One region of the Rhizobium sp. YJ-22 genome, then DNA from elsewhere that is predicted to be linked to it. Evidence: riboswitches for the same ligand, from Rfam matches in the RefSeq annotation. Region 1 holds a riboswitch; each other region holds the start of a gene.

What was found. A riboswitch is a leader RNA that binds a small molecule or an ion and turns the genes downstream of it on or off. The one in region 1 is predicted to bind cobalamin.
Region 2: it holds a riboswitch for cobalamin, as region 1 does, so the genes downstream of both, metE (5-methyltetrahydropteroyltriglutamate--homocysteine S-methyltransferase) here and P7F60_RS15575 (hypothetical protein) in region 1, are expected to answer to the same signal.
Region 3: it holds a riboswitch for cobalamin, as region 1 does, so the genes downstream of both, nrdH (glutaredoxin-like protein NrdH) here and P7F60_RS15575 (hypothetical protein) in region 1, are expected to answer to the same signal.
Region 4: it holds a riboswitch for cobalamin, as region 1 does, so the genes downstream of both, P7F60_RS23880 (hypothetical protein) here and P7F60_RS15575 (hypothetical protein) in region 1, are expected to answer to the same signal.

What each region holds. Positions count from the first base shown of each region.
Region 1 is NZ_JARRIR010000006.1:126,535-135,420, forward strand. Features, by position in the region: gene P7F60_RS15565 (aromatic ring-hydroxylating dioxygenase subunit alpha) at 1-610, shown strand, start outside; gene P7F60_RS15570 (hybrid-cluster NAD(P)-dependent oxidoreductase) at 612-1,697, shown strand; gene P7F60_RS15575 (hypothetical protein) at 1,756-2,010, opposite strand; cobalamin riboswitch at 2,137-2,347, opposite strand; gene metH (methionine synthase) at 2,410-6,183, opposite strand; gene P7F60_RS15585 (PAS domain S-box protein) at 6,320-8,886, opposite strand, start outside.
Region 2 is NZ_JARRIR010000012.1:74,904-83,789, reverse strand. Features, by position in the region: gene P7F60_RS23940 (alpha/beta fold hydrolase) at 1-399, opposite strand, end outside; gene P7F60_RS23935 (lipopolysaccharide biosynthesis protein) at 396-1,757, opposite strand; gene prpB (methylisocitrate lyase) at 2,071-2,988, opposite strand; gene prpC (2-methylcitrate synthase) at 2,999-4,165, opposite strand; gene P7F60_RS23920 (MmgE/PrpD family protein) at 4,183-5,697, opposite strand; gene P7F60_RS23915 (short-chain fatty acyl-CoA regulator family protein) at 5,860-7,281, shown strand; cobalamin riboswitch at 7,345-7,557, shown strand; gene metE (5-methyltetrahydropteroyltriglutamate--homocysteine S-methyltransferase) at 7,656-8,886, shown strand, end outside.
Region 3 is NZ_JARRIR010000012.1:70,404-74,887, reverse strand. Features, by position in the region: gene metE (5-methyltetrahydropteroyltriglutamate--homocysteine S-methyltransferase) at 1-1,087, shown strand, start outside; cobalamin riboswitch at 1,274-1,479, shown strand; gene nrdH (glutaredoxin-like protein NrdH) at 1,708-1,929, shown strand; gene nrdI (class Ib ribonucleoside-diphosphate reductase assembly flavoprotein NrdI) at 1,940-2,332, shown strand; gene nrdE (class 1b ribonucleoside-diphosphate reductase subunit alpha) at 2,320-4,484, shown strand, end outside.
Region 4 is NZ_JARRIR010000012.1:60,156-69,041, forward strand. Features, by position in the region: gene P7F60_RS23850 (siderophore ABC transporter substrate-binding protein) at 1-410, opposite strand, end outside; gene P7F60_RS23855 (DUF2218 domain-containing protein) at 423-728, opposite strand; gene P7F60_RS23860 (alpha/beta hydrolase-fold protein) at 767-2,368, opposite strand; gene P7F60_RS23865 (TonB-dependent siderophore receptor) at 2,362-4,566, opposite strand; gene P7F60_RS23870 (AraC family transcriptional regulator) at 4,754-5,620, shown strand; gene P7F60_RS23875 (hypothetical protein) at 5,682-6,716, opposite strand; gene P7F60_RS23880 (hypothetical protein) at 6,713-7,108, opposite strand; cobalamin riboswitch at 7,266-7,469, opposite strand; gene fdhA (formaldehyde dehydrogenase, glutathione-independent) at 7,570-8,760, opposite strand.

The DNA.
Region 1 (8,886 bases):
CCGCACCTATCCGGAAGCGCCGACCGCGACCGGCGTGCAGGGCGCAAAGGACGATCCGGTCATCGTCGAACACTGGCAGCATTGCGAGGCGGCCGGCTTGCCCAGTGAATTCCGCATGGATCCCTCCGGCCAGTTCCGCGTCGCCCGCATGCCGCTGATCCAGGGCGCCGAAAGCTACACGATGACCGGCCAGCCGGCGGTGCGCAAGCCGCTTTCGCCCGATGTCGCCACCTCGCAGATCGGGACGCTGCTGCTGTTCCATTATCCGACGACCTGGAACCACATCCTGATCGACCATGCGATATCCTTCCGCGTGCTGCCGCTCGGGCCGGAGGAAACGGCCGTCACCACCACCTGGCTGGTCAACAAGGATGCGGTCGAGGGCGTCGACTACGATGTCGAAGAACTGACGCATGTCTGGAACATGACCAACGACCAGGACCGGGCCATTGTCGAGGAAAATGCCTTCGGCATCCGCTCGCCCGTCTATGAGCCCGGCCCTTATTCGGTCGAGCACGAGGGCGGCGTCATGCAGTTCGTCGAATGGTATGCGAATTTCATGACCGGCCGCCTCAAGGGCGAACCGATGCCGCTGTCGGCGGTGGCCTGAGATGAGCGCCGCCTCGCCCGCCTATCGCCATGTCGACGAGATGCGTCCGTGGTCCGACCGGGAGCATCGCCTCGAATGCGTCGCCGTCACGCCGGAAGCCCCCGACGTGATGACCTTCACCTTTCGGCCGGATAATCCCGGCCACTGGTTCCGCTATCTGCCCGGCCAGTTCGTGACGCTGGAAATTCCCGCGACCCCGGAGCCGGTGATGCGCACCTATACACTGTCGTCGAGCCCGTCGCGGCCTTATACGGTGGCGGTCACCGTCAAGGCGCAGGCGGGCTCGATCGGCACGCGCTGGATGTTCGACAACCTGCGCCCCGGCATGCGGCTCAAGGCGATCGGTCCGCTCGGGGATTTTTCCTATGCCAGGCATCCCGGCCGGAAATACCTGTTCATCTCGGCCGGCTCCGGCATCACCCCGATGATGTCGATGACGCGTGACATGAGCGACCGCACACCGGATAGCGACATCACCTTCATCCATTGCGCCCGCTCGCCCGACGACATCATCTTCCGCTGGGAGTTGGAGGCGCGCGCCCGCGAGATGGCGAATTTCACGCTCGGCTTCATCATCGAGGAGATCGGCCGCGGCCAGCTCTGGGCCGGTTTGCGCGGCCGCATCGACAAGGCCAAGATCGCCCTGCTCGCCCATGATTTCCTGGAGCGCACCGTGTTCTGCTGCGGGCCGGAGCCGTTTATGGCGACGGTGCGCGACACCCTGTCGGGTGCCGGTTTCGACATGGCGAATTATCATGAAGAGGCCTTCCAGCCGCGTGCGCCGGAACTGCCGGTGGTGGTCGCCGATCACTCCGACGGCGCGAAAGCAACCAAGGTCATCTTTACGATGTCCGGCAAGACCGGCCTGTGCGAGCCCGGCCACACCGTGCTGCAGGCGGCGCGCGCCAGCGGCGTGCGCATCGGCGCGGCCTGCGAATCCGGGCTGTGCGGCACATGCAAGGTGATGAAACTCGCTGGCGACGTCGAGATGGAACACAATGGCGGCATCCTCGACGAGGAAATCGACGAGGGCTATATCCTCGCCTGCTGCTCCCGCCCTAAGGGCGAAATCGAGATCGAGGCCTGAAACCACGTCCTCTCGAAACAAGGGCTTCCGGCCGCCAAGCCGGGAGCCCTTTCGCGTTTCAGTGGCGGATACGGCGCTGGCGGCGCATGGCCGGTTGCAGCGAGCCGGCGGTGACCTGCTGGAACAGGCGGCGCAGATGCAGAAGCCTGGAGCAATCGCGGCCGGCGCCGTCGATGCGGGCGATCTCGGCGCGCGCCGCCCGCGGCAGGTCTGCGCCGGCGGGCAGGTTCAGCATCCAGGCGAAAAACACGTCCTCGGGGGACGGCAGACGCCCGGCCATATCGGCGGCAGCGGCAGAAAGGTAGAATTCCATGGTCGGTCCTCGTGGCTGCAAGGACTGGGCATGGTGGATCGAGGGAAACGCCGGAGATGGTGCCGCAAGCGTCATGACGCCGCCGCGGCCAGCCCGGAACGCCTCTTGATCGCCCACCGCGATCAGTCGAGTTCATCGATCCGTGGCTGGTTTCCGGGCTCCAGAGCCATCCGGTTTTCCGGATCGGGCGACACCTTCCCAGGCCGTCCGGCCCAGTGGTTCTCGTCACCCGTTTCGCTCTGCTACCGTTGCGGGGGCAGCGCCGGCTTCAAACCGGCTTCCCAATTCTCCGACCGATTCTTTCGAAACGGCCGGCACCTCGGACAGGCAGATATGACCACAGCCCGCCGCCCCGCACAACCCGATTCGTGGCGGCGCCTGAGGGAAATCACCGCTTTTTCAGGCGGCCGCTTCCGATCGCGGCACGTAGTTGAGCACCGGGCCGAGCCAGCGCTCGACCTCGGAAACCGCCATGTCCTTGCGCCGGGCATAATCCTCGACCTGATCGCGCTCCACCTTGGCGACGCCGAAATAATAGCTTTCGGGCGAGGCGATATAGAGGCCAGAGACGGAAGAGCCGGGCCACATGGCATAGCTCTCGGTCAAGGTCACGCCGATTTCCTTTTCCGCGTCGAGCAGGCGAAACAGCGTCGTCTTTTCGGTATGATCCGGCTGGGCCGGGTAACCGGGCGCGGGGCGGATGCCGGCATAGGGCTCGCCGATCAGGTCGGTCGGGCCGAAGGTCTCGTCGGGCGCGTACCCCCAGAGTTCGCGGCGCACATATTCATGCATGCGCTCGGCGAATGCTTCGGCGAAACGATCGGCCAGCGCCTTGACGAGGATTGAGGAATAATCGTCGTTTGCCCGCTCGAAACGCTCGGCAATGGCGATTTCACCGATGCCGGCGGTGACCACGAAGCCGCCGAGATAATCCCGCTTGCCGCTTTCCAGCGGCGCGACGAAATCCGAGAGCGCCACATTGGGCCGGCCGTCGCGCTTGGAAAGCTGCTGGCGCAACGTGAAGAACGTCGCGAGTTCGCCATCGCGCGCCTCGTCGGTGAACAGGCGGATGTCATCCCCCACCGCGCTCGCCGGCCAGAAACCGACAACCGCCTTCGGCATGAACCATTTCTCGGCGATGATTTTTTCCAGCATCGCCTGCGCATCGGCAAAGAGCTGGCGGGCGGCCTCGCCCTGCTTCTCGTCCTCGAGGATTTTCGGATAGACGCCCTTCAACTCCCAAGTCTGGAAGAAAGGAGTCCAGTCGATGTAGCGGGCGAGTTCGGCCAGATCCCAATCCTGCCAGACGCGGGTGCCGAGGAAGGATGGCTTCTTCGGCCGATAGGCGGACCAGTCGGCCTTGTAGGCGTTTTCGCGCGCCTTGCCGATCGGCAGACGCTGCTTTTCGGCCTCGCTGCGGGCATGGGCGTCGGCGACCTTGCGGTATTCCGCCCTCACCGTCTCGATATAACCGGGCTTCATCTCCGGGCTCAGCAGGCTGGAAACGACACCGACGGCGCGGCTGGCATCGGTCACGTAGATCGCCTGTCCCGCCTCGTAGCGCGGATGAATTTTCACCGCCGTGTGGACGCGCGAGGTGGTGGCGCCGCCGATCAGCAACGGGATATCGAAACCCTGACGCTCCATCTCGGAGGCCACATGCACCATCTCGTCCAACGACGGGGTGATCAGGCCGGAGAGGCCGATGATATCGACATTTTCGGCGCGCGCGGTTTCGAGGATCTTCGTCGCCGGCACCATGACGCCGAGATCGATGATCTCGTAATTGTTGCAGGCGAGCACCACGCCGACGATGTTCTTGCCGATGTCGTGGACATCGCCCTTGACCGTCGCCATCAGGATCTTGCCGGCCGCCTGCCGCGTGCCGGCCTCGCCATTGGCGCGCTTTTCAGCCTCCATGTGGGGCAGCAGCACGGCGACCGCCTGCTTCATCACGCGGGCGGACTTCACAACTTGCGGCAGGAACATCTTGCCGGCGCCAAAGAGGTCGCCGACCACGTTCATGCCGGCCATCAGCGGCCCTTCGATGACATGCAGCGGCCGTTCGGCGCTCTGGCGCGCCTCCTCCGTGTCGGCCTCGACGAATTCGGTGATGCCGTTGACGAGGGCGTGTTCGAGGCGCTTTTCCACCGGCCAGTCGCGCCAGGCGAGATCGCGCTCCCTGGCCTCCTTGGCGCCGGCGCCCTTGAAGCGTTCGGCGATTTCCAGCATGCGCTCTGTGGCAGTGCCGCCGGCCTTCGGCGCACGGTTCAGCACCACGTCCTCGCAGGCCTCGCGCAGCTCCGGCTCGATCGTATCGTAAACGGCGAGCTGGCCGGCATTGACGATGCCCATGTCCATGCCCGCCTGGATGGCATGGTAGAGGAAGACGGCGTGCATCGCCTCGCGCACCGGCTCGTTGCCGCGGAAGGAGAAGGACAGGTTGGAGACGCCGCCGGAAATATGGACGTGCGGCAGCGTCGCGGTGATCTCGCGCGTCGCCTCGATGAAATCGACGCCGTAATTGTCATGCTCCTCGATACCGGTGGCGACCGCGAAGATGTTGGGATCGAAGACGATATCCTCGGGCGCGAGGCCCGCGACTTCGGTCAGCAGCTTGTAGGCGCGGGTGCAGATTTCCACCTTGCGCGCCCTGGTATCGGCCTGGCCGGTCTCGTCAAAGGCCATGACGACGACGGCCGCGCCATAGGCGCGCACTAATTTCGCATGATGAAGGAAGGCCTCTTCGCCTTCCTTCAGCGAAATGGAATTGACCAGCGGCTTGCCCTGCACGCATTTCAGGCCCGCCTCGATCACCTCCCATTTGGAGCTGTCGATCATCACGGGCACGCGGGCGATATCCGGCTCGGCGGCGATGAGGTTGAGGTATTCCACCATCGCCTTGGCCGAGTCGATCAGGCCCTCGTCCATGTTGATATCGATGACCTGCGCGCCGTTCGCCACCTGGTCGCGGGCGACGTCGAGGGCGGCCGCATAATCGCCCGCGGTGATCAGCTTGCGGAATTTCGCTGAGCCGGTGACGTTGGTGCGCTCGCCGACGTTGACGAAGGGAATGGTCTCGGTCAGCGTGAAGGGCTCGAGGCCGCAGAGTCGCATGTGACGCGGGATATCCGGGATTTCCCGTGGACGATGGCGGGCGGCTGCATCGGCGATAGCGCGGATATGCTCCGGCGTCGAGCCGCAGCAGCCGCCGACGATGTTGACGAGGCCATCACGCATGAAGCCCTCGATCTGCGCGGCCATCTCCTCCGGGGTCTCGTCATACTGACCGAAGGCGTTCGGCAAGCCGGCATTGGGATAGGCGCAGACGAAGGCCTGCGCGACGGAGGAGATTTCCGCCAGATGCGCGCGCATGGCATTGGCGCCCAGCGCGCAATTGAGGCCGATGGAGAAGGGATCGGCGTGGCGCACCGAATTCCAGAACGCCTCCGGTGTCTGGCCGGAGAGCGTGCGGCCGGAAAGGTCGGTGATCGTGCCCGAGATCATGATCGGCAGGTCGACGCCCTTTTCCTCGAACACCTCGCGGGTGGCGAAGATCGCCGCCTTGGCGTTGAGCGTATCGAAGATGGTTTCGATCAGGATGATGTCGGAGCCGCCATCGATCAAGCCGCGCACCTGCTCGGCATAGGCAATCCGCAGATCGTCGAAGGTGACGGCGCGGTAGCCGGGATTGTTGACATCGGGGGAAATCGAGGCGGTGCGGTTGGTCGGCCCGAGCGCACCGGCGACGAAACGGCGCTTGCCGTCGATCGCCTCGGCACGGCGCAGCGCCCGCTTGGCGAGGCGCGCGCCGTCGCGGTTCAGCTCATAGACCATGTCTTCCATGGCATAGTCGGCCTGGGCGATGGAGGTCGAGGAGAAGGTATTCGTCTCGACGATATCGGCGCCGGCCATGGCATAGCGAAAATGGATTTCCTCGATCGCCGCCGGCTGGGTCAGGGTCAGCAGGTCGTTGTTGCCCTGCTGGTGGCAGGCGCAGCCGCCGAAACGGTCGCCGCGAAAATGATCCTCCCCGAAGCCGAGCCCCTGGATCTGCGTGCCCATGGCCCCATCGAGGATGAGGATACGCTGACGCGCCGCCTCCATCAGCGCCGCGCGCGGCGACGCAGGGTCGGGCTGGACGGCACCGAAGAGCCGGTCGAAAGCATTCATCGCACTACTTCCATAATCGCATAAAGATATCTTTATATTGTAATGCGGTTGAGAACGTAATGCAAGCGAGGAACAACACCGTTCGAGCCCTGCGGCTCGAACGGTCCGTGTGTCTGCGAACGGCGGGACGGGATCGTCAGTTCACGTCGGCGGGGCTGCGCGGCCGGTCTGCGACGCGGCGCAGCGCGGCATCGAGTTCGGTAACGCCGAAGGGTTTTCCGAGCCAGGTGGCTGGCGACGGGCCGGGCAGGGTCGGCGCGGCGTCGCTGCCGGTGGCGAAGACGATGGCGACTGCCGGCCATGTCTGCCGCACCTGCCGGGCCAAAGTCTCGCCATCCATGCCGGGCAGGCCTAAATCGGTCAGCAACACGTCGACGCTGTTGCTTTCCAGAAGCTTCAGCGCCTCGTCGCCCGAAGCGGCCTCAAGACAGGCATGGCCGAGATCGGCCAGCATGTCGGCGGTGTTCATGCGGATCAGCGCATCGTCCTCGACGACCAGCACCCGCAGGCCCGAGACTGGCGGCGGCCCCGCCTGCTCAGGCGCTGGCGGCTTCGGTTTGGCCAATCTCTGCTTGTTGGCATCGAGCACATGGCGGATCTTGCGCGCCAGGGCCTCACGCGTGTAGGGCTTGGAGAGGAGCTGCACATCCGGGTCCAGCCGCCCGCCATGGACGATGGAATTTTCCGTATAGCCCGAGGTGAACAGCACCGCCATCTGCGGCTGGCGCTCCCGCGCCTTGCGGGCAAGGTCGGCGCTCTTCAGGCTGCCGGGCATGACGACGTCGGTGAACAGCAGGTCGATGGTCAGGCCGCTCTCGACGATGCTGAGCGCGGCGGCCGCATCCGATGCCTTCAAAACCCGGTAGCCCAGATCCTGCAGCATCTCGACGACGGTGGCGCGCACGCCGGCATCGTCCTCCGCCACCAGGATGATCTCGGCGCCGCCTTCGATCGGCGCATCCAGCCGCTGCACTTCGACGTCCTCCACCTGCAGCGAGCGCGGCAGGTAGATCTTTACGGTCGTCCCATGGCCAACTTCGCTGTAGAGTTTGACATGGCCGCCGGATTGCTTGACGAAGCCATAGACCATCGACAGGCCGAGCCCGGTGCCCTTGCCTTCCGGCTTGGTGGAGAAGAACGGCTCGAACACCTTTTCGACAATATCGGCCGACATGCCGCTGCCGGTATCGGTCACCGACAGCACGACATACTGACCGGGTTGGACATCGTCGTTCAACCGCGCATAAGCGTCGTCGAGATAGGCATTGCCGGCCTCGATGGTCAGCTTGCCGAAACCGTCCATGGCGTCACGGGCGTTGATCGCCAAGTTTAGCAGGGCGTTTTCGAGTTGCATCGGGTCGATCAGCGTGTTCCACAGGCCGCCGGAGACGATGGTTTCGATTTCGACACCTTCGCCGATGGTCCGACGCAGCATCTCGTCCATGCCGCGGATGAGGCGGCCGATGCTGACGACGCGCGGATCGAGCGCCTGGCGCCGGCCGAAGGCCAGCAGTTGCGCCGCCAGTTTCGAACCGCGACTGACGCCTTCCAGCGCGCTCGTGATGCGCCGCGCCGCCCGCTCGTTACCGGAGACGTCCTTCGACAGGAGTTGCAGATTGCCGGCTATGACCTGCAGCAAATTGTTGAAATCATGGGCGACACCGCCGGTCAGGTTGCCGATGGCTTCCATCTTCTGCGCCTGCTGCAGCGCCGCTTCCGTGCGGCGCAGGGTTTCGGCCGCCGCCCGCTCCTCCGTCACATCGCGGCCGACGGCGTGAATGAAACCTTCGTCCGGCACGGCTGTCCAGGAAATCATCCGATAGCTGCCGTCCTTGCAGCGATAACGGTTTTCGAACAGAAAGGTCGTCAGGCCACTGCCGAGCTTTGAAACTTCGTGCAACGTCGCCTGGTAGTCGTCGGGATGAATCATGTCCATGAAGGACTGACCGATAAGATCGCCCTCCTCCCAGCCGAGCACGGCTTTCCAGGCCGGATTGATGGCGGTGATGCGCGAATCGAAGGCGGCGACCAGCATGATATCGGTGGAGAGCCGCCACATGCGGTCGCGATCGGCCGTGCGTTCGGCCACCCGCTGCTCCAGCGTCCGGTTCAGCGCCTCCAGCTTTTCGCGCGTGGCGCGCAATTCGCCGATATCGGTGTTGGTGCCGATCCAGCGGACGATGCGGCCCTCCTCGGCACGAATCGGCACGGCGCGCGCGATATGCCAGCGATAGCCGCCATGGCGGTCCCGCAGGCGAAATTCCGCCTGGTAGACCTCGCCGGAGCGCAGGCAGGCCTGCCAACGCTCCTCCGCCGCCGCGCTATCGTCGGGGTGCATGACGCGAGCCCAGCCATCCTCGATCAGTTCTTCCGCCTTGCAGCCGGTGTAATTGTAGACACGCTCGTTGAACCAATCGGCCTTGCCGTCGGGCCGGGCGGTCCAGACATGGTTGGGGATCGCCTGGGTCAGGGCGCGAAACCGCGCCTCGCTCTCGCGCAACTCCTGCTGGGCGCGGCGCTGCTCGGTGACGTCCTGCACGACGCCGACGAAACGTACCAGATTTCCCTGCTCGTCCCGTTCGAATTCGCCCTTGCGGGCGATGACGCGCTTCTGGCCGTTATCGGCGCGGCGGATGCGGTATTCGACGTTGAGTGGCGAGTGGCCGTCGCGTCGGCTGTCGCTGTTGGAGGCAATGTCGCGGT
Region 2 (8,886 bases), on a different contig from region 1:
GGCGGCCGCAAGCAGCGTCGCGCGCCAGGCGGAAAGACCCGCATCCGGGTCGCGGAATTCCAGGGCATCGCCCGTGCCCGGATAATCGAAGCGCAGGCTGGCGATGCCGGCATCGGAAAGGGATTCGGCAAGGACGCGCCAGAATTTGCGCGTACACATGTCCTCATAGCCCCAGGGGCTCGCCAGCAGCACCGCGACGCCGGCCTGCCGGCCCGGTTGCGCGGGCGTGAAAAGGCCAATCGTGTCCGAGAAGGTCACGGGAGTCGCCACCGCGCCGGGCTCGCCCTTGCGGTATGGCTGGGTTTTTTCGAGATCGGAAATCGGGCGTGTCATGGCGGTCACGGACTCTTGCGGCAGGCCGGGGGATTGAAGGATGACGGCTTTTCCGGTCGTTTTCATTCGGGCACCGGCCGCTTGCGCAGCAACCGGAACATCGAGGCGTCCAGGCCTGTCAGCGCCTTGTCGGCCCGACGGAAGGCAACGGCCTGGATGGCATAGATGAGGGTGCTGGCGATGACCGCCCCGGTAATCCCGAAATGCGGGACGAGAGCGAACAAAGCGAGGCAGCGCAGCAACACGCCCATGGCGGTGATCAGCAGATAGCGGCCTTCATGACCTGACAGCATCAGCGCCAGCGTCGATGCCCGCGTCGTCCCGGCGGCTGCCGTTCCCAGGCACAGGATCAGCAATTGCGGGTAATATTGGGTGTAGTTCTCGTTGATGACCCATAGCGCCAGATAGCCGCCGGCGGTGATGCCGAGAAGGCCCATGCCGGTGAAGAAGGCCATGATCCAGGCGAGATTGTCGAGCATCTTGGCGAGCGCCGCGCGCTCGTCGCGGTAGTAGAGCGCGGGCAGGTGCTGGGTGGCGAACAGGTTGACGGCGTCGGCGGCTGCGGCAAACAGGTTGGCGAAGCGGACGGTGACGAAATAGGCGCCCGCGACCGTCGGATCCATCAGGAAACCGATGATGATCACGTCGATATACTGGTTGGTCGCTTCGAGCGAAGCGGTCATCCAGAGCTTGCCCGAGCGCGGAAGCCATTGGCGAAACTCGACGATGGCGCGCACCGTCCGGAAATCGGGAAAAAGCGCGAGGATGTGGCGCCGGATCATGACGAGCTGCGCCAGCAGCGCCACGAAGGCGCCGCAGGCGAGCACGGTGAAAATATCGGCGATGTCTGCTGGCGTGCCGTTGACGAGGCACATGCCGAGATAGACGATGGGCGGGAGGCCGACGATCGCGAAACTCAGGCCATCGCCATAGACGGTGCCCCGTTCGGTGCGCACCAGATGGATGCAGATCTGCAACGGCGACGAAATCACGAGATAGGCAAGCGTCGCCAGCGCCGTGCCATGGCCGACATAGGTGAGCGCCCAGGGATAGAAGATCGCCGTTGCGATCAGCGAGCCGCAAACGGAGGCGACGAAGGTGAATAGCAACGCGCCTTTGAGACGTGGGGCGTCCGCGTTCACCTTCATCTCGTTCCATATGCGCAGGACGAAGGGCTCCTGGCCGACGGCGGCAACGATATAGAGCAGACTGGCGGCGGAAAAGAGGATGGAATAATAGCCGAAGGCGCTGGGGTCGAGCGCGCGTGCGGCCAGCGTGATCAGCGTGAAATTCAGGGTCAGCACCATCACCTTGATGACGACCGCCGTCACCATGCCCGAGACATCCCGCTGTTTCAGGAGATCGCGCAGCCTTTGCGACAGCGAGGGCCGCCCGGCCGCCGGCGCGACCATATCATCCGACATGGGCCACCCCCATGCCATACGCCCTCTCCGCAACGCCAGACATCCGCCGCCCTAACCAGCCCGTCGATGGCATCATCATACTCCCAACACCGATCCGCCGCACCGATGACGATGCGAATTCATGCGCCCCGCCTGTTCCATCATGGATCATGCGATAGGGGGCCAGGAAGCCGGACTGCCCTTGGTCTATAGAAGATCCATCGCCGTAAAGCGTAAACGACGTACAGGATGTTAGCGCGAAGGTTAACGCGCCGAAACGGTATTCGTGAAAGTTGTGTCTATCTGCAGGCGGCGGAGATCGCGGCGGCGTCATTCATGAGGCGGCCGGCTCCGGCAGGACGGTGCTGACGATCGAGGCGTCCAGGGCTTCGTAGGCGGCGAGGCCGATGGTGTCGTAGAGTTCGGCGCGGGTCTGCATCTCCTCGAGCATGGCCCTGGTCGAGCCGTCGCGTTTCAGGATGGCATAGAGCTTCTCCTGGGCCTTGTTGGCGACGCGCAGCGAAGAGACCGGCCAGATGACCATGCGATAGCCCATCGTCTCGAATTCGGAGGCCGTGAAGAAGGGCGTGCGGCCGAATTCGGTCATGTTGGCGAGCAGCGGCACGCCCGGCATGCGGCGGGCGAATTCGCGGAACATCTCGGCGGTGGCCAGCGCTTCGGGGAAGATGGCGTCGGCGCCGGCCTCGACGAAGAGTTTCGCGCGCGCCACCGCCCCGTCAATGCCTTCGCTGGCGGCGGCATCGGTGCGGGCGATGAGATAGAGGTGGCGGCGCGCACGGGCGGCGGCGGCGACCTTGGCCGCCATGTCATGGGCATCGGCGAGCTTCTTGTCGTTGAGATGGCCGCATTTCTTGGGCAGCAACTGGTCCTCGATATGGACGGCGCCGGCGCCGGCATCCTCGAAGGTCCGCACCATGTGCATGACGTTCAGCGCCTCGCCATAGCCGGTATCGCCGTCGACCAGCAGCGGCAGGCCGCTCGCGCGGGCGATCTGACGGATGAAGAAGGCGACCTCGTCAACGGTGACGATGCCGAGATCGGGAATGCCCATGGAAGCGGTCATCGCTGCGCCGGAGAGGTAGAGGCCGGCGAACCCGGCGGCCCTGGCCTGCAGCGCCGCCATGCCGTTATGCGCGCCGGGAAGCTGCAGGATGCCGCCGCTTTCCACCAGGGCGCGGAAGCGGAGGCCCGCCGGCTCGGCGGGCAGGTCATGCGAAACGAGATAGGGCATCGGTCAATCCTCAGGCGGCTTTCGAGGGCGCGGCGGCCTCGCCGCGCCTGTCGATCGGCAGGAAGCTGCGGTTTTCCGGTCCGGTGTAGTTTGCGGAGGGGCGGATGATCTTGTTGTCCATCCGCTGCTCGATGACATGCGCGGCCCAGCCGGAGGTGCGTGCGATGACGAAGAGCGGGGTGAACATCGCCGTCGGCACGCCCATCAGATGATAGGAGACGGCGCTGAACCAGTCGAGATTGGCAAACATCGCCTTGGTCTCGGCCATGGTGGCCTCGATGCGGGCGGCGATGTCGAACATCTTCGTCGTGCCCGCCTCGACCGACAGGCCGCGCGCCACCCGCTTGATCACCTGGTTGCGCGGATCGGCAACGGTATAGACCGGATGGCCGAAGCCGATCACCACCTCCTTGGCCTCGATGCGGCGACGGATATCCGCCTCCGCCTCGGGGGGATCGGCGTAGCGCTTCTGGATCTCGAAGGCCACCTCGTTGGCGCCGCCGTGCTTTGGACCGCGCAGTGCGCCGATCGCGCCGGCGACGGCGGAATAGAGGTCCGATCCGGTGCCGGCGATCGAACGGGCGGTGAAGGTCGAGGCGTTGAATTCATGCTCGGCATAGAGGATCAGCGAGGTGTGCATGGCGCGCACATGCGACGGCTTCGGCGGCGCGCCGTGCAGCATGTGCAGGAAATGGCCGCCGATGGATTCGTCGTCGGTCTCGACGTCGATCCGCCTGCCGTTCTGGGCGAAGTGATGCCAGTAGAGCAGCATGGAGCCGAAGGAGGCCATCAGTCGGTCGGCGATATCGCGGGCGCCGGGATGGTTGTGATCGACCGCTTCCGGCAGCACGCATCCGAGCGCCGAGACGCCTGAGCGCATGACGTCCATGGGATGGGTTGCGGCCGGCAGCAGTTCCAGTGTGCGCCGGACGACATCCGGCAGGCCGCGCAGCGCCTTCAGCCGCGTCTTGTAGGCGGCAAGCTCGACCGCCGTCGGCAACCAGCCATGGACAAGCAGATGGGCGATCTCCTCGAATTCGCAGGCCTCGGCGATATCGAGGATATCGTAGCCGCGATAATGCAGGTCGTTGCCGGTGCGGCCGACCGAGCACAGTGCGGTGTTGCCGGCGACGACCCCGGAAAGGGCGACGGATTTCTTCGGCTTGGGCAATGTCATGGGTTTCTCCTCCGGCTTCAAGCGGTCCAGTCGAAAATGCCCCTGGCGGCGGCGGGGCCGAGGGTTTCGGGTGCGACCTCAAAATTCAGACGCGTGAGATCGCCGGCCGGCAGCAGCGTGAAGCTTTCGACGGCGGCGATGAAGCGATCCTGCTCGGCCGGCGCGACGACGCCGTCGGCCAGCGTGCGGAATTTATGGATGTAGTCGGCGCGCCGGAACGGGCGGGCGCCGAGCGGATGGGCGTCGGCGATCGCCAGCTCGTCCTCGATCACCCTGCCGTCGGCAAGCGTGACGACGACGCGGCCGCCAAAAGCCTTTTCCGCGGGATTGTGGCTGTGGTAGCGCCGCGTCCAAACGGGATCTTCCACCGTCGAGACCTTGTGCCAGAGCGCGATCGTTTCCGGCCGGCTCGCCCGTTCAGGCGCATAGGAGTGCTCGTGATGCCAGCCGCCGTCTTCGAGCGCCACGGCGAAGATATACATGATCGAATGGTCGAGGGTTTCGCGGCTTGCCTGCGGGTCCATCTTCTGCGGGTCGTTGGCGCCGGTGCCGATCACATAATGGGTGTGGTGGCTGGTGTGGATGACGATGCTTGCCACCTGCGAGAGATCGCCGATCTTCGGCCCCATGCGGCGGGCGAGATCGATCAGCGCCTGGCTCTGGTATTCGGCGGAATGTTCCTTGGTGTAGGTGTCGAGGATGGCGCGCTTGGCCTCGCCGGGTTGCGGCAGGGGCACGCTGTATTCGGCCTTGGGGCCGCCGAGCAGCCAGGCGATGAAACCGTCTTCGCCCTCCCAGGCGGGCGAAGGGGCGCCTTCGCCGCGCAGCACCCGGTCGACGGCCTCGACCGCCATCTTGCCGGCGAAAGCCGGGGCATAGGCCTTCCAGCTCGAAATCTCGCCCTTGCGCGACTGGCGGGTGGTGGTCGTCACATGCAGCGCCTGCTGCACCGCCTGATAGATCGTTTCGACCGGCAGGTTCAGCGCCGCGCCGATGCCGGCGGCGGCTGAAGGGCCGAGATGGGCGATATGGTCGATCTTGTGCTCATGCAGGCAGATGCCCTTTACGAGGTTCACCTGGATTTCATAGCCGGCGGCGAGGCCGCGCGCCAGCGCCTTGCCGGTCAGGCCGCAATGCTGGGCGACGGCGAGGATGGCGGGGATATTGTCGCCGGGATGGGAGTAATCGGCAGCGAGAAAGGTGTCGTGGAAATCGAGTTCGCGCACGGCGACGCCATTCGCCCAGGCGGCCCATTCCGGCGAGACGCGGCGGGTGCCGGGCAGGCCGAAGACGGTGGCGCCCGGCGCATAGGGATGGGCGAGCGCCTGCGCCCGGGCACTGGCGACCGGCCGCCGGGCGAGCGAGGCGGCGGCGACCGCGGCATTGTCGATGATGCGGTTGCCGATCATCTGGACGACCTCGTCCTCGATGGCGACATCGTCGGCGGCGACAGCGGCGATCTTCCAGGCAAGCTGGTCTTCACGGGCGAGATGTTCGGCGGACTTGTGGGTGCGGACGGTATGCGATTTCACGAATGCGTCTCCCGGAGTGTTGTCGTCTGAAGGCGCGGCGCTTGCCAAGCCGGTATTTATTCGCAATATCTACATCCTGAATTCGGCGCAAATGACTGAAAATGCAGATATTTGCGAAGTCGTTTCCGCAGAATTGCAAAGGTTGCGAAGAAGGGATGTCCGGTGAAGAAAGCGTTTGTGGGAGTGCGGCTGAAGCGCCTGCGCGAGGAGCGGCGGCTGACGCAGCAGGGGCTGGCCGACAGCCTCGGCATTTCGCTGAGCTATCTCAACCAGATCGAAAACAACCAGCGGCCGATCACCGTGCCGATCCTGCTGCGGCTCAACGCCGCCTTCGGCGTCGACGTGCAGCTTTTCTCCGACGAGGACGAGGCGCGGCTGGTCGGCGGGCTGCGCGAGGCCTTCGCGAGCCTGCATGGCGGAGAAGCGGTCAGCCTGGCGGAGATGCGTGAGATCGCCGCGAACATGCCGGCGGTCGCCCGTGCCGTCCACGCCCTGCACCGGCAAGGGAGCCGGGCGGTCGAGCAGGTGGAGGCGCTGTCGACGGTGCTTGGCGACGACCGCAAGCCACCGGCAGCAGGCCTGCCGACGATGCCCTACGAGGAAGTGCGCGATTATTTTTCGGCCCGCGCCAACCATATCCCCGAACTGGACGAGATTGCCGAACGGCTGGCCGGCGATCTCAACATGCCGCTCGGCCGATTCGACGCCCCACTCGAAAACCGGTTGCGGCAGAAGCACGGGGTCGCCGTCGAAATCGGCCGCGACCAGCCGGGGGCGGCGGCGCAACGCCGCTTCGATCCGGCCACCAAGACGCTCAGCCTGTCGTCGCGGTTGAGCGAGGGCCAGCGCGCCTTCCAACTCGCGACCCAGCTCTGTTTCCTGGAGCAGGAAGGCCTGCTGGACCGGCTGGCGGGGCCGGGCCAGTTCGGCAATGGCGAGACGCGGGCCCTGGCGCGCATCGGGCTTGCCAATTATTTCGCCGGCGCGCTGATCATGCCCTACGGGGCCTTCCTGCAGGCGGCCGAGGCCCTGCGCTACGATATCGACCTGCTGGAGCAGAAATTCAATGTCGGCTACGAGACGGTCTGCCATCGCCTGAGCACGCTGCAGCGGCCGCAGGCGCGCGGCGTGCCGTTCTTCTTCGTGCGCGTCGATCGCGCCGGCAATATTTCCAAGCGCCAGTCGGCGACGAACTTTCACTTTTCCCGGGTCGGCGGCACCTGTCCGCTGTGGAACGTCTATGAGGCCTTCGCCACGCCCGGGCGCATCTGCACGCAGCTTGCCGAAATGCCGGACGGGCGCGCCTATCTGTGGATCGCACGCACCGTGTCGCATCGCGGCGGCGGTTTCGGCGCGCCGGCGAAGGCCTACTCGATCGGGCTCGGCTGCGACCTGGAGAATGCCGGGCGGCTGGTCTATTCCAAGGGGTTGGCGCTTGGCGATCCGGGTGCGCGCACGCCGATCGGCGTGGGCTGCAAGCTCTGCGAACGCGCCGATTGCTCGCAGCGCGCCTTTCCCGCGCTTGCCCGGCGGCTGGTGGTCGACGAGCGGGTGGCGAGTTTCGCGCCCTATTCGGCCTCGTGACGAACGAATCTAATAAACATATAAAGATTTCTTTATGTCTATTGACATCCCCCGGGATTTCGGAGGATATGCCCCTGTCATGGTTCCCCGGAGCAGTCGACCTGCGCCCCCGGGGCTAAGAGGGAATCCGGTGCGCCCATGGCAATCCCGGAGCTGCCCCCGCAACTGTAAGCGGCGAGCCGCTGTCCACGATGTCACTGAGGCGAAAGCCTCGGGAAGACGGACAGCGGCGACGACCCGCAAGCCAGGAGACCTGCCACGACGAATAACGTCCACGGGCGGGGTGTCCCGGTGGTTGCTTGCCCGCTGCCGGCAACGGCAGCGCCTGCATGCGTCCGCTTTACCCATGCCCCCAGAACCAATGGGGTATGACCATGACCAACCAGACTCTCACCGTCGCCAGCCTCGGCTTTCCGCGCATCGGTCGCCATCGCGAGCTGAAATTCGCGCTCGAAGGCTACTGGTCCGGCAAGATTGCCGAAAGCGACCTTCTCGAAACCGCCGCAAGGCTGCGCGCCGAACACTGGGCGCTGCAGCGCGACAGGGGGATCAGCCGCATCCCTTCCAATGATTTTTCCTTCTACGACCATGTGCTGGATACCGCCGTGATGGTCGGGGCCATTCCGCCCGCCTATGGCTGGAGCGGCGGTGCGGTGCCGCTGTCGACCTATTTCGCCATGGCGCGCGGCAGCCAGGGCGAGGGTCATGCCGATTGCGGCCATGCCCATCACGGCCATGGCGTTCCGGCGCTGGAAATGACCAAGTGGTTCGATACGAACTACCACTACATGGTGCCGGAAATCGCCGAGGACCAGGAATTCGCGCTCACCGCGCTAAAGCCGGTGGAGCATTTCCTGGAGGCGAAGGCGCTCGGCATCCACACCCGCCCGGTCATCCTCGGCCCGGTCACCTTCCTCAAGCTCGCCAAGGCGCGGCCCTCGACCTTCAAGCCGCTCGACCTGCTGCCGAAACTGCTGCCGGTCTATGCGGAACTGCTGCGCCGGTTGAGCGAAGCCGGCGCCGACTGGGTTCAGGTCGACGAGCCCGTTCTCGTCCTCGACCTGACCGAGGGCGAACGCCATGCCTTTACGCTGGCCTATGAGGCGCTGGCCGCAGCCGCGCCGAAGCTGAAGCTGATGCTGACCACCTACTTCGGCGCGCTCGACGACAATCTCGCCGCCATGGCGGCGTTGCCGGTCGCCGGCCTGCATGTCGATCTCGTCCGCGCGCCGCAGCAGATCGAGGCGGTGCTTCAGGCGACGCGCCCGGATCAGGTGCTGTCGCTCGGCGTCATCGACGGGCGCAACATCTGGCGGGCGGGGCTTGCCGGCATCATCGAACGGGTGGAGCCCGTCGTATCGGCGCGCGGCCTCGACCGCGTCGAAATCGCCGCCTCCTGCTCGCTGCTGCATGTGCCGATCGACCTGGAGCTCGAGACGGCGCTGGATGCCGATCTCGCGACATGGCTGGCCTTCGCCACGCAGAAGCTTGATGAGCTTTCGATCCTCGGTCGTGGCCTGGCGCAGGGCAAGAGCGTCGTGCTGGAAGCGCTGACGGCGTCCACGAAGGCACTCGCCGCCCGCGCCGCCTCTTCGAAGGTCACCG
Region 3 (4,484 bases), on a different contig from region 1:
CCGGCTGTCAGCCATCGATGCCGGCATGCGCGAGCGCGCCAGCGCCTTCGAGCATCGCCGAAAGGTGCAGGCCGAAGCGAACCGCCTGCCGCTGTTCCCGACGACGACCATCGGCTCCTTCCCGCAGACCAGCGAGGTGCGCAAGGCGCGCGCGGCGCATGCCAGGGGCGCGATGAGCTACATGGACTACGAGGCATTCCTGCGGGCGGAAACCGAAACGGCCGTGCGCTGGCAAGAGGAAATCGGCCTCGACGTGCTGGTGCATGGCGAGTTCGAGCGCAACGACATGGTGCAGTACTTCGGCGAGCAGCTTTCCGGCTTCGCCTTCACCCGGCATGCCTGGGTACAGAGCTACGGCTCGCGCTATGTCCGCCCGCCGATCATCTTCGGCGACGTCTCTCGTCCCAATCCGATGACGGTGCGCTGGTGGGAGTATGCGCAATCGCTGACCGACAAGCCGATGAAGGGCATGCTGACCGGGCCGGTCACCATCCTCAACTGGTCGTTCGTGCGCGACGATATCGCGCGCAGCGAGACGTGCCGGCAGATCGCGCTCGCCATCCGCGACGAGGTCGTCGATCTTGAAAAGGCCGGCGCCCGCATGATCCAGATCGACGAGGCGGCGTTGCGCGAAGGCTTGCCGCTGCGTCACAGGGATTGGCAGCATTATCTTGACTGGGCGGTTGAATGCTTCCGCCTGTGCTCCAGCGGCATCGCCGACCGCACGCAGATTCACACCCACATGTGCTATTCGGAGTTCAACGACATCATCGCAGCGATTGCGGCCATGGATGCCGACGTCATCTCCATCGAGACCTCGCGCTCGAAGATGGAGCTGCTCGACGCCTTCCGCACTTACGCCTATCCGAACGAGATCGGCCCCGGTGTCTACGACATCCATTCGCCGCGCGTGCCGGAGATCGCGGAAATGACCGATCTCCTGTCGCTGGCACGACAGCGGCTGCAGGACCGGCAGATCTGGATCAACCCGGATTGCGGCCTCAAGACCCGCAAATGGGAAGAGGTCCGGCCGGCGCTGGTCAACATGGTCGCCGCTGCCCGGGAACTACGCAACGCCGCCCGGTAACGCTGCAAGACGTGAACGATGCGGCCCGGGTGAAAATCCGGGCCGCATCTTTTTGTGCGCATCGCGCAGCGGTGTATCTGTGCATAACCCGCTCCGACTGGCGCCGCTATCCACAGTTTTCATGCTTTCCGCCTCTTTCTTTTTGCAGGGAACACGCCACCCATTGACGGAACTTTAAGATCGCCTACTATATCTAGTGTTCAAGGTTCCTTCGATTCGAGAGGATCGAAGGCTAAGACGGGAATCCGGTCGGGCTTTGCCCAAGCCGGAGCTGCCCCCGCAACTGTGAGCGGAGAGCGTTCGTTCCTTCATGCCACTGGGCTTGCCCGGGAAGGCGGAGCGAGGGCTTCGACCCGCAAGCCAGGAGACCTGCCTTGGATGTTGATATCCACCGGCGGGGTGCCCGGCAGGAATGCGTTCCGTCGCGGCATGATGCCGCCGGCGCCTTCCCCGACAGCCCTGTCATGCGCAGCTTCGGGGTGAAGTCCATGTCGAATTTTCCGTTTTCGCGCCTCTAGCGCTTTCGACGCCGTTTCGGCGTGACCGTCCCATCTCTGCTTTTTTCCCGGCCGTCCCGCGGCGGCCGAATGATCCTTCACGTCCATTCACGAGGAAAATCCATGTCCATCACCGTCTACTCCAAGCCGGCCTGCGTCCAATGCACCGCCACCACCCGCGCCCTCGATCGCCAGGGCCTCGACTACACGGTCGTCGACGTCTCCGAAGATGCGGATGCCTTCGCGCTGGTGCAGGGGCTCGGTTATCGCCAGGTTCCGGTGGTCATCGCCGGCGAGCGCCATTGGGCGGGCTATCGCCCCGACATGATCGGCGGCCTCGCCTGAGACGCAAGCGATGGGCGACCTCGTCTATTTCTCCAGCCGGTCGGAAAACACCCATCGCTTCGTGGAAAAGCTCGGGCTGGCGGCGGCCCGTATTCCGCTGCGTGACGAGACGCTGAGGGCCAAGGCGCCCTTCGTGCTCGTCGTGCCGACCTATGGCGGCGAGGGCGGCAAAGGCGCCGTTCCCAAACAGGTGATCCGCTTCCTCAACGATGCGGAAAACCGCGGCAACCTTCGCGGCGTGATCGCCGCGGGCAACAGCAATTTCGGCGCGACCTTCGGGCGCGCCGGCGACGTCATCTCCGCCAAATGCGGCGTGCCCTATCTCTATCGCTTCGAGCTTCTGGGCACTGCGGAAGATGTCGCCAACGTCATCAACGGATTGGAACGGTTTTGGACACGATGACCTCTTCGGTGGCGCGGGATGCGGGTGAAAAGCCGCTCCACGCTTTTCCCCATGCCGCGGGCGACAAGCCGGCAAAGGCCCCGGAAATCACGGCGCTGGACTATCACGCGCTGAACGCCATGCTGAACCTCTATGACGAGCAGGGGCGGATCCAGCTCGACAAGGACCGGATGGCGGCCAAGCAGTATTTCCTCCAGCACGTCAACCAGAACACCGTTTTTTTCCATAACCTGCGGGAAAAGCTCGATTATCTGGTGACCGAGGGCTATTACGAACAGGAAGTGCTCGACCAGTATTCCTTCAATTTCGTGCGCGACCTCTTCGACCGCGCCTATGAGCGGAAATTCCGTTTCCCCACCTTCCTCGGCGCCTTTAAATATTACACCTCCTACACGCTGAAGACCTTCGACGGGCAGCGCTATCTGGAGCGGTACGAGGACCGGGTGTGCATGGTGGCGCTGACGCTGGCGCGCGGGCAGGAGGCGCTGGCCTGCGATCTCGTCGACGAGATGCTGTCCGGTCGCTTCCAGCCGGCCACCCCCACCTTCCTCAATGCCGGCAAGAAGCAGCGGGGCGAACTGGTTTCCTGCTTCCTGCTGCGCGTCGAGGACAATATGGAAAGCATCGGCCGCTCGATCAATTCGGCGCTGCAGCTTTCCAAGCGCGGTGGAGGCGTGGCGCTGTCGTTGACCAATCTGCGCGAGATGGGCGCGCCGATCAAACAGATCGAAAACCAGTCCTCCGGCGTCATTCCGGTGATGAAGCTCTTGGAGGATAGCTTCTCCTATGCCAACCAGCTCGGGGCGCGCCAGGGCGCGGGCGCGGTCTATCTGCATGCCCATCACCCGGACATCATGCGTTTCCTCGACACCAAGCGCGAGAATGCGGATGAAAAGATCCGCATCAAGACGCTGTCGCTCGGCGTCGTCATCCCTGACATCACTTTCGAACTGGCGAAGAACAACGAGGACATGTACCTGTTCTCGCCGCATGACGTCGAGCGCGTCTACGGCGTGCCCTTCACCGAGATCTCGGTGACCGAGAAATACCGCGAGATGGTCGAGGATGCCCGTATCCGCAAGAAGAAGATCAAGGCGCGCGATTTCTTCCAGATCATCGCCGAGATCCAGTTCGAGAGCGGCTATCCCTACATCATGTTCGAGGACACGGTGAACCGGGCAAACCCGGTCGCCGGTCGCATCACCATGAGCAATCTCTGCTCGGAGATCCTGCAGGTCAGCGAAGCCAGCGCCTTCAACGACGATCTCTCCTATGCGAAGATGGGCAAGGACATCTCCTGCAATCTCGGCTCGCTGAACATCGCCGCCGCCATGGACTCCGCCGATTTCGGCCGCACCATCGAGACCGCCATCCGGGCGCTGACCGCCGTTTCCGAAATGAGCCATATTTCCTCGGTGCCTTCGGTGGAGAAGGGCAATGACGACAGCCACGCCATCGGCCTCGGCCAGATGAACCTGCACGGCTATCTCGCCCGCGAACGCATCTTCTACGGCTCCGACGAAGGCATCGATTTCACCAATATCTATTTCTACACCGTCACCTATCACGCCATCCGTGCCTCCAACCGTCTCGCGGTCGAGAAGGGCGTGAGCTTCAAGGGTTTCGAGAATTCGAAATACGCCTCCGGCGATTATTTCGACAAATATGTGCAGGCCGAATGGCAACCGGCGACGGAGAAGGTGAAAGGCCTGTTCGAAAGGGCCGGCATCCACATCCCGACGCAGGAGGACTGGCTTGAGTTGAAGCGGGCGGTGATGCAAGGCGGGCTTTACAATCAGAACCTGCAGGCCGTGCCGCCGACCGGCTCGATCTCCTACATCAACCATTCGACCTCCTCGATCCACCCGATCGTTTCGAAGATCGAGATTCGCAAGGAAGGCAAGATCGGACGCGTCTATTATCCCGCCGCCTATCTCACCAACGACAATCTGGACTATTATCAGGACGCTTATGAGATCGGCCCGGAAAAGATCATCGACACCTATGCGGCGGCGACGCAGCATGTCGATCAGGGCCTGTCGCTGACGCTGTTCTTTCGCGACACGGCGACGACGCGTGACATCAACCGGGCGCAGATCTACGCCTGGAAGAAGGGCATCAAGACCATCTATTACATCCGCCTGCGCCAGAT
Region 4 (8,886 bases), on a different contig from region 1:
AGCCGCGCCCGGGCCTGGCCGATCAGATCATTGCCGTCGATGGTCATGTCGATGGTTGGCGCGACCTTGGCGGTCATCTCCGCCCGGCCAGCCGAGCGGCTGCCAACGATCACCAGATCCGGCGCCAGCGCGCTCAGCGCCTCCAGATCCGGCTCGAACAACGTGCCGACCGACACGGCATCGCGTTTCACCGCTTCCAGTTCGGGGACATAAAGCTTGTCGGGAATGCCGGCGGGGTGGATGCCGAGCCGTTCGAGCGTATCGAGAGCGGCGATATCGTAGACGGCAATCCGCCGCGGTGTTGCCGCGATCTCGACCGGGCCGCGCGCCGTGGCGATCTCCACGGCAAAGGCGGAGAACGCGACAAAGGCGACGGCGACAAGGGCGGCGAAGGCATTGAGATATTTCATCGGGTCATCCGTTCACGCTGGGGCGGCCTGATCGGCGCCATGCCATTGCAGGGCCTGCTGCGGCTCGCGGAAGGCAAAACGCATCAGGTGCGATTCGATCACCTCCTGCGTCCGCCTGAGCTCATCCGCGCCAGCGGCCTCCGCGACCATGCGCAATCCGCTCTCATCGGCATCGAGGATGCCGGTGCCGAACGGGAAGCGACAGACGCCATGGCCTTCCGAATGGAAGACTTCGATCTTGTGGGCGAAATGCTTGCAGAGCTGCGCCAGGTATTTAGGGCCGTTCACGGTTTCCAGATATGCGCTTGCCTGATGCATGGCCTGCTCCTTAAAAAATATAACTCATTTACTCATATTTATCGCTGCGGGAAGAGCGCGGTCAACCCGTCACTGATCGCGCCCTGCCAGACGAGGTAGTCATGCCCGCCGGCATAATCGCGGTAGATGACCGGCACGCCCCGCGCCTGCAGCACGTCGCGCAGATGCCGGCTGGTATCGAGAATGCCGGCCGTGCCGCCCGAGCCGGTCTCGAAAATCCCGGCCGAGAGGAAGAAGCGCAAGGGCGGCGCGGGCGCGGCTGCGACCAGCCCGGCCACATATTCCTTGCGATCGTCAGGCGTTCCCGATGGGCTCCACCAGAAGGAGCCGGACATCGACAGCACCGCGCCGAATGTTTCGGGATGGCGCAGCGCGACCGTCGCCGCCGCCAGCCCGCCATAGCTGGAGCCGGCCAGCACCGTGCGCTCCGCCGAAGGCCTTATGCCGGTTTCGGCGAGAACGCGCGGATAAAGCTCGCCCGCCATGAAATCGGCGAAATCGGCATTGCCAGGCAGTTCCCGCGCGCGCGCGGCGCGATCCGGATTGGCAACGAACACCGCCACCACGGGCGGCACCGCGCCCCTGGCGATCATGGTGTCGAGAATGCGCGGCAACGGCACTTTTTCGAGATATTGATCGGCATCGAACATGAACAGCAGCACGATATCCTTGTGCGCCGGATCGAAGCCGGGCGGGCGATAGATGGTGATGTCGCGGCTGTTGCCGAGGATGCGGCTTGCCATTTCGATATGGGAAAGCGTGCCTTGCGGAGCGCCGCTCGCGGCCACGAAGGGCTGCGGCGGTGCGCCGGGCAATTCCAGCACCGAATCCTGATTGTAGTCATCCATGGCTTCGGCCGGCCAGCGATGCGGGTTGAGCGGATCGGCCCTGGCCGTCGAGAGGATCGCGACGCGGCGCTCGCGGGCGCTGCCGGGCAGGTCCGGCACATCGAAGGCGAGCTGGTAGGACAGGCGTGTGCCGGCCGGAACCGCAAAGCTGCGGAACCAGATGTCCGAGCCATCGAGCCGCTGCAATTCCTCGTGATCGCCGCTCGGCGCGCCGAACAGGCGGATGTTGCGCTGCGCGCCCCGGCCAAGAAAGGTGACGATAACCGTGCCGTCCGGCCCGTCCTCGACCAGCGGTGTGCCGCGCTCCTCGATGCGTTTCCAGAAAGCGTCGGTCGTCTCGCCCCTGGCAAGCGAAGCGGCCATGCGGGCGATTTCCGGGCTGAGATAGGCGGGCGGCGGCGCCTGCTGCTCGGCGACGGTGATGCGGCGATCGATCAGCAGCCGATAGAGTCCCGCCGCCTGGCCGGCCGTCACCGCCAGCCGCTCCCCGGCGCTGCCGGCGACGAACTGGAATTCGGCAACGCCCGTCGCATCTTCCGCAAGGCGGCGAACGTGCCGCCCCTCGCCGTCGACCAGATCGAGATCGAAGCGGCCTTCGCCGACATTGATCCGCCCTTTGATGTAGTCGCCCGGCATCGCCTGCGGATCGAACAGCCGGCGCGCCTCGGCGCGGCCGGCAATCTCCTGTCCGGGGACCAGCGGCGACGGCGCTTCGGCGCGCACGGCGCCCGCCATCGCCAGCATCATGATCGCGGTCGCGATACCGGTTCGGCCCAATGCCGTCCTCACCATGTCTTCTTCAGGGTCGCGACGACGCTGCGGCCTTCGCCGTAGAAGCACGCATAGGCATTGGCGCAGGAGGCGACATAGCGCTCGTCGCCGATATTCTTGACGTTGACCTGCAGTGAAAGCCCCTTCCAGTCCGGCTGCTTCGCGCCGAAATCATAGGAGACCATCGCATCGAACAACGTCACCGGATCGACCTTGAAGGTGTTGGTGTTGTTGCCCCAACTGCTGCCGAGATAGCGCAGGCCGCCGCCCAGCGTCAGGCCTTCCAGCGGGCCCTGATCGATGGCGTAGGTCAACCACAACGAGGCCTGATGCTGGGGAATGCGCGCCGGCATCTTGCCGACTTCGCCGCTGGTGACCGAGGATTCGATTTCGGAATCGATATAGCTGTAGGCCGAGATCAGCGACAGCGAATCGGTGATTTCCGCGCGTGCCGAGAGTTCCAGCCCGCGATTGTGGATCTTCCCGATCTGCGAATACTCCGTCCGGGCAAGCGTCGGGTTCCAGGCGCCCGCGACCACGTCGTTCTGCGTCAGGTCGTAGAAGGCGGCGGTCAGCAACATGCCCGAACCCTCGGGCGCATATTTGACGCCGACTTCGAACTGGCCTGCCGTCGTCGGCGAGAATGCATCCTGGCCGGCCGGCGGCATGTAGAGCGAGGGCTCGAAGGAGGTAGCATAGCTGACATAGGGGGCGATGCCGTTGTCGAAGGTGTAGAGCGCGCCGGCGCGCCAGGTGAAGGCGCCGTCCTTGTAGTTCTGGTCGTTGTTGCTGGCCAGCCGGTCGTCGATGTCGGTCTTGGCCCAGTCGTAGCGCAGGCCCGCCATCAGGTCGAGCTTGCCGAATTCCACCTGGTCCTGAAGATAGACGCCGGCCTGCCGGGCGGTCAGTTCCTGCAGGTCGGAGGTCGCCAGAACCAGCGAATCGTAGTCGAAGCCGCCATAGCTCGGCGCGGCGATGCTGAGGCTCGGCACCTTGGCGCGGCCCCATTCGTAGTCGCGCGTGCGATACTGGTAATCGACACCGCCGAGAAGGGTATGCTCGGCCGCGCCGGTCGAGAACTTGCCTTCGAGCTGGTTGTCGATAGTGAACTGGTTCCAGGCATCCGTGCCGCCGCTTGCCGAACGGCTGATCAGCGTGTTGGCCCCAGAGGCCGGGTCGGCGCCGGCGCTGCCATAGACCAGCGTGTGATGCAGCCAGTCGACATGGTGGTAACGGGCATTCTGGCGGAACGTCAGGCTGTCGTTGAATTCATGCTTGAATTCATAACCGATCCAAGCCTGCTTGCGTTGCGAGCGCTCGTAATCTGGATCGGACACGAAGAAGTCGCGCGGCACATAACCGAAGCCGGGGATCGGATCGACCGTTCCGGCCGCATCGAGAAAGTTGCGATAACCGGCATGCGGCTCGTTCTGATAGCCACCGAGCACCGTCAGCGAAGTGCCCTCATCCGGCGACCAGGCAATCGACGGGGCGATGGCGAAGGATTGCTGCCTGGCGAAATCCTCCTGAAGATCGCGGCGCGACCCGGTGATCGCGACGCGGTAACCGACGGTGTCGTTGACGCGGTCGCTGATGTCGAAGCCGGCCGAGACGGAGCGGTCGCTGCCGACCGACAGCTCCGCCTCGCGCAGCGGCGCATCGGTCGGCCGCTTGCTGACCATGTTGACGATACCGCCGGGATTGGCCTGTCCGTAGAGCACCGAAGCCGGCCCCGACAGCAGTTCGACGCGCTCCAGCAGATAGGGATCGATCTTCGCATAGGAGAGATCGCCGCCGAGGAAGAGGCCGTCGAGATATTTCGGCACGTAATAGAAACCGCGCACGAACAGCTCGTCGCGCAGGTTGGATGTGCCGCGATATTCGGTGAAGACGCCCGGCGTGTAGCGCAGCGCCTCGGCGACCGATTGCGCGTGCTGGTCCTTGATCTGCTGCCTGGAGACCACCGATACGCTTTGCGGCGTGCGCGCCACCGGCGTATCGGTTTTCGTGCCGGCCATGCTTTGTCTGGCGACATAACCGTCGACCGGGCCGTTGCCTTTCTCGGTGCCGCCGTTCTTGACGACGATGGCCTCCAGTTCGGTGCCGTCGCCAGCCCCGTTGCGCTGCTGCGCCTCCGCCGCATTCAGCGCGACAAGGCTCGCCGCCGCCAGCAATACGATACGGCACCGTCCGATCGACGGCGAAAAGATGCCCCACATTTTCCAACCCACATGCCAGAAAGGCCGGCATAAGCGCCGGCAATTAAAACTTGATTGACGCGATCAACTATATGATTAGCCTGTCCGGGCTGTCGACGGGAAAGACTTTCGCGTAAACGGCAAAAAACTACGCGCAGGCATCGCCGGCTTCCGTCGGGCGAGGCCCAGGGAGCGAACCTTGAACGTGATGACGAAACCGGAAATTCCCCAGCACCTGTTCGTCGGCGCCATGGAAGGCCCGCCGACCTGCACGCCCGACGAGGATCTCTATGACGTCTGGCCGAAATGCATCGTCATGGTGCTGTTGCAGGGCCAGCAGCATTTCATCATGGACGACGTGCACTTCCGCATCGATGCCGGCGATGCCGAGACTGCGGAACCGATCGTCTTCATGCTCAACATCGCGCGCGGCTGCAAGCTGCGCTTCGTCAACGAAAGCCAGACGCCGCTGCGCAAGGTGATGATCTCGGCGCCCCTGCCCTGGATCGAGCGGCTCATCCATTCGCAGCCGACCAGCATGCCGAAACTGCGCGCCTTCTTCTGCGCGCATCTCGCCGAATTCCGCTTCTGGCCGAGCCGGCATCTCATCCAGATCGCCGAGCAGATCCTCAACCCGCCGACCTCGATGGCCGGGGAACTCCTGACCCTGCACCGCAATTCCCTTGCCTTCGACATTCTCTGCCAGGCCTGCTCGGCGCTCGTCGGCTCGGAACAGGAAACCGCCCATCACCCGAGCGCGCTCAGCCGCCGCCAGAGCGAGAAGGTGCGCGACTATATCCTCGCCCATGTCTGCGAGGAACTGACGCTCGACCGCATCGCCGAGGCCGTCGGCATCGGCACCTCCTCGATCCAGCGCCATTTCAAGGAAAGCTTCGGCATCCCCATCTCCGATTTCATCCGCCGCGAACGACTGGAAACCGCCCGCGCCGCACTTGAGCGCGATGGCATTCCTATCGCCCAGGCGGCCTACCTCGCCGGCTACCGCAATCCCTCGAGCTTCACCACCGCTTTCAAGAAGGCCTATGGCGTCACTCCCAAGCACCGCCGGGCGTGAGGTCGGTCAGGCGGGACCGTTCGACGGACCCTGAAGCGCAGGAGGCGAATTAGGACAGCAATCAATGACCGGGGTTGTCGTCCTCGGCGGCGGCGGTGTCGGACGCCCTGTCGAAGGCGTCGCGCCAACGGGCGACGAGGCCGGCATAGATGCGGCTGCCGAAGCGTTCGGCGAGGCGATGCTGCTGACGCAAGGTCAGGCGCAGGGTCGCGCGGGCGAAGCGGTCGGCGGGCAGGGCGAACCCGGCCGGATCGGCTTCGCTTGCCAGCGCCTCCAGCACCGCCCTGCGCAGCGCGGGCAGATCGGCGCGGGCATAGCGGTCGAACAGCGCCTGGAACCGGGCGTGGTCGTCGATGTCGAAGGCGGTATCGGCGCCCATGCCATCCATCACCGGATTGGCCGGATGCAGGTAGCCGAGCGGCAACAGGCCTTCCGGGATCGGTGTGTTGGCGGAATGGGTGCGGCCGGATTTCAACAGTTGCGGCAGCAGATGCGTATGCGGGCCGGGCGGGGAGACGCCGCCGGTGTCCGGTCCGCCGATCATCTGGAACACCTCGACGCGGCCGACCTGGGTCAGCGCGACCCGGTGCGGATGCGCCTTGAGGATGGCGCCGGCGGCGGAATTGGCCGGATCGAACAGGCTGCGGCCGAGATTGGCGCGCAGGATCGCGAGAAGGTCTTCATCCCGGGTGCGGATGCAGAAATCGCATTGCGGCAGGCCGAGGCCCATGTCGAAGAGGATGGCCTTGCGGTCAACGGCGCGGATGGCGTCGGCATCGGGGCCCAGTTCGGTCAGCACGCTGCGCGCCTCGCGCGCGGCATCCCTTTCCGGCAGGCAAAGCGCGATGGCGTGGCTCCAGCGATGCGGCTTCGGGCTGAGCGTCTCATAGGCCACCGGCACGATACGCTCGATCGCCGCCGCATGAAGACGGATGGCGCCGCGCGCGCTGGCGCGCTCGAACAGGCCGGGCGAATCGACCTCCAGCGCCTCGTTCCGGTCCTGATGGAACTCGGCGATTGCCCCGAACGAGCCGAGGCTCCAACTCGCCCTCTCGTCCGCGAGGTAATCCCTCAGGATTTCACGAAACTCGCTCATGGCTTCTTCTCCTTACGCTTCGCGCGCGCGCCCTGCCCGGCCGGCGGCACGATCATCCTGGCCTCGCCGATCAGGGAATGGGTATTGAAAGGTGCCTTGCGGCCCGAGCAAGACCTGGACACGCCGGATGCCGCCGGCCCGCCGCCAGCGCCAAAATCGAGTTTGCCGCGACGCCGTCGATCGCCGGCAGCACATGACTGCCTTCGGCGCAGCGCATCCGCAGTTGCTCCAGGCGCGCCGGCGCGCATGATCCGTTCCAAGGAGAGCCGCCAGTTGGCGGCGATGATGATGTCGGGCGTGGCCGGCTGGTCGGCCTCCGGCCGTTTCCGGGCGAAACCCGGCCGGCGCAATGCGATTGCAAGCGGGAAGGTTCCCGCCACGAGCGTCTTCATCTTTCCCTCACGGCAGGACGAATCCTGCACGGCTTCCCACCGCGGGCGCGTATCGGAAAACGGAAAGCGACGCTTCCCCCCGCCGTCACGCGACCCGGCAACATTTCGACAATGTCACCGCTACGGACGGCCGCGCCCGGACACACCCCGTATCCTGGCATGGGTGACCGGGACAGGCAGGTCTCCTGACTTCCGCGTTATCGCTCTCCCCGCCTTCCCGCGCCGGGCGCAGTGGCATCATGGGGCAAGCTCTGCGGTTACAGTTGCGGGGGCAGTCGCGGCATCGGTCCCTGCTGGAGAGACCTCACCGCATTCCCTTTTCATCCGTCATATCGACGGAACCTGTTCCGTATCTCAAGACTATTTGACAATCGGCGGTGAGGTCAAGCATGACGCACAACCTCCCGCCGCAATGTGCCGCCGGCCGCAAGCGTCTTGCGGCCGGCGCTTGCAAGACAGGATCAGGCGGCCTTCAGCAGGTCGCCATGCGGGTCGAGGACGAACTTGGTCGCAGCACCCTGGTCGAAGCTTTCATAACCCTGCGCCGCATCCTCCAGCGAAATGATCCTGGCATTGACGATGTCGGCGATCGGCAGGCGGTCATGGAGGATCGCCTGCATGAGCTGCCGGTTGTATTTCAGAACCGGCGTCTGGCCGGTATGGAAGGATTGCGCCTTCGCCCAGCCGAGACCGAAGCGCAGCGACAGGCTGCCATGCCTGGCCGCATCGTCGACGGCGCCCGGATCCTCGGTGACGTAGAGACCGGGGATGCCGATCGAGCCGGCGGCCCGGGTGATCTCCATCATCTGGTTGAGCACGATGGCCGGCTGCTCGCCGCCGGCATGGCCGCGCGCCTCGAAGCCGACCGCGTCGATGGCGCTGTCGACCTCGTTGGTGCCGACGACCTCGGCGATCATGTCGCCCAGCCGGTCGCTCTTCGACAGATCGATCGGCTCGAAGCCGACATTCGCGGCATGGGCGAGGCGATCCGTGTTGAAATCGCCGATCATCACCACGGCGGCGCCGAGGATGCGCGCGGAGGCGGCCGCCGCCAGACCGACCGGCCCGGCGCCGGCGACATAGACGGTCGAACCAACCCCGACTCCGGCCTTGACCGCGCCGTGGAAGCCGGTCGGCAGGATGTCGGAGAGCATGGTGAGATCGCGGATCTTGGCCATGGCCTTGTCGCGATCGGGGAATTTCAAGAGGTTGAAATCGGCATAGGGAATGGTGACGTAGCGCGCCTGCCCGCCGATCCAGCCACCCATGTCGACATAACCATAGGCGCCGCCGGCGCGCGACGGGTTCACGGTCAGGCAGACGCCGGTATCCTGCGACTTGCAGCAGCGGCAGCGCCCGCAGGCGACGTTGAACGGCACCGAGACGATGTCGCCGATCTCCAGCATCTCGACGTCGATGCCCTTCTCGATGACCTCGCCGGTGATTTCGTGGCCAAGCACCAGGCCTGGCATCGCGGTGGTGCGGCCGCGTACCATATGCTGGTCGGAACCGCAGATATTGGTGGAAATCACCTTGAGAATGACGCCGTGCTCGATGCGGCGGCCATCCGGCGCCTCCAGCTTCGGATCGTCGATGTCGCGAACCTCGACCTTGCCGGGGCGCATGTAGACGACGCCTCTGTTGCTGCTCATGCTCATCTCCTCTGGGTTGCCGCCGCTCCTCAACGGACGGATCTGTCAACGCACGCGCCGATGGCGCGCATCGGATGACCGGGGAAAGGAGACGAGACGGGAAAGACGGCCGAGCGAGGGCCGTCA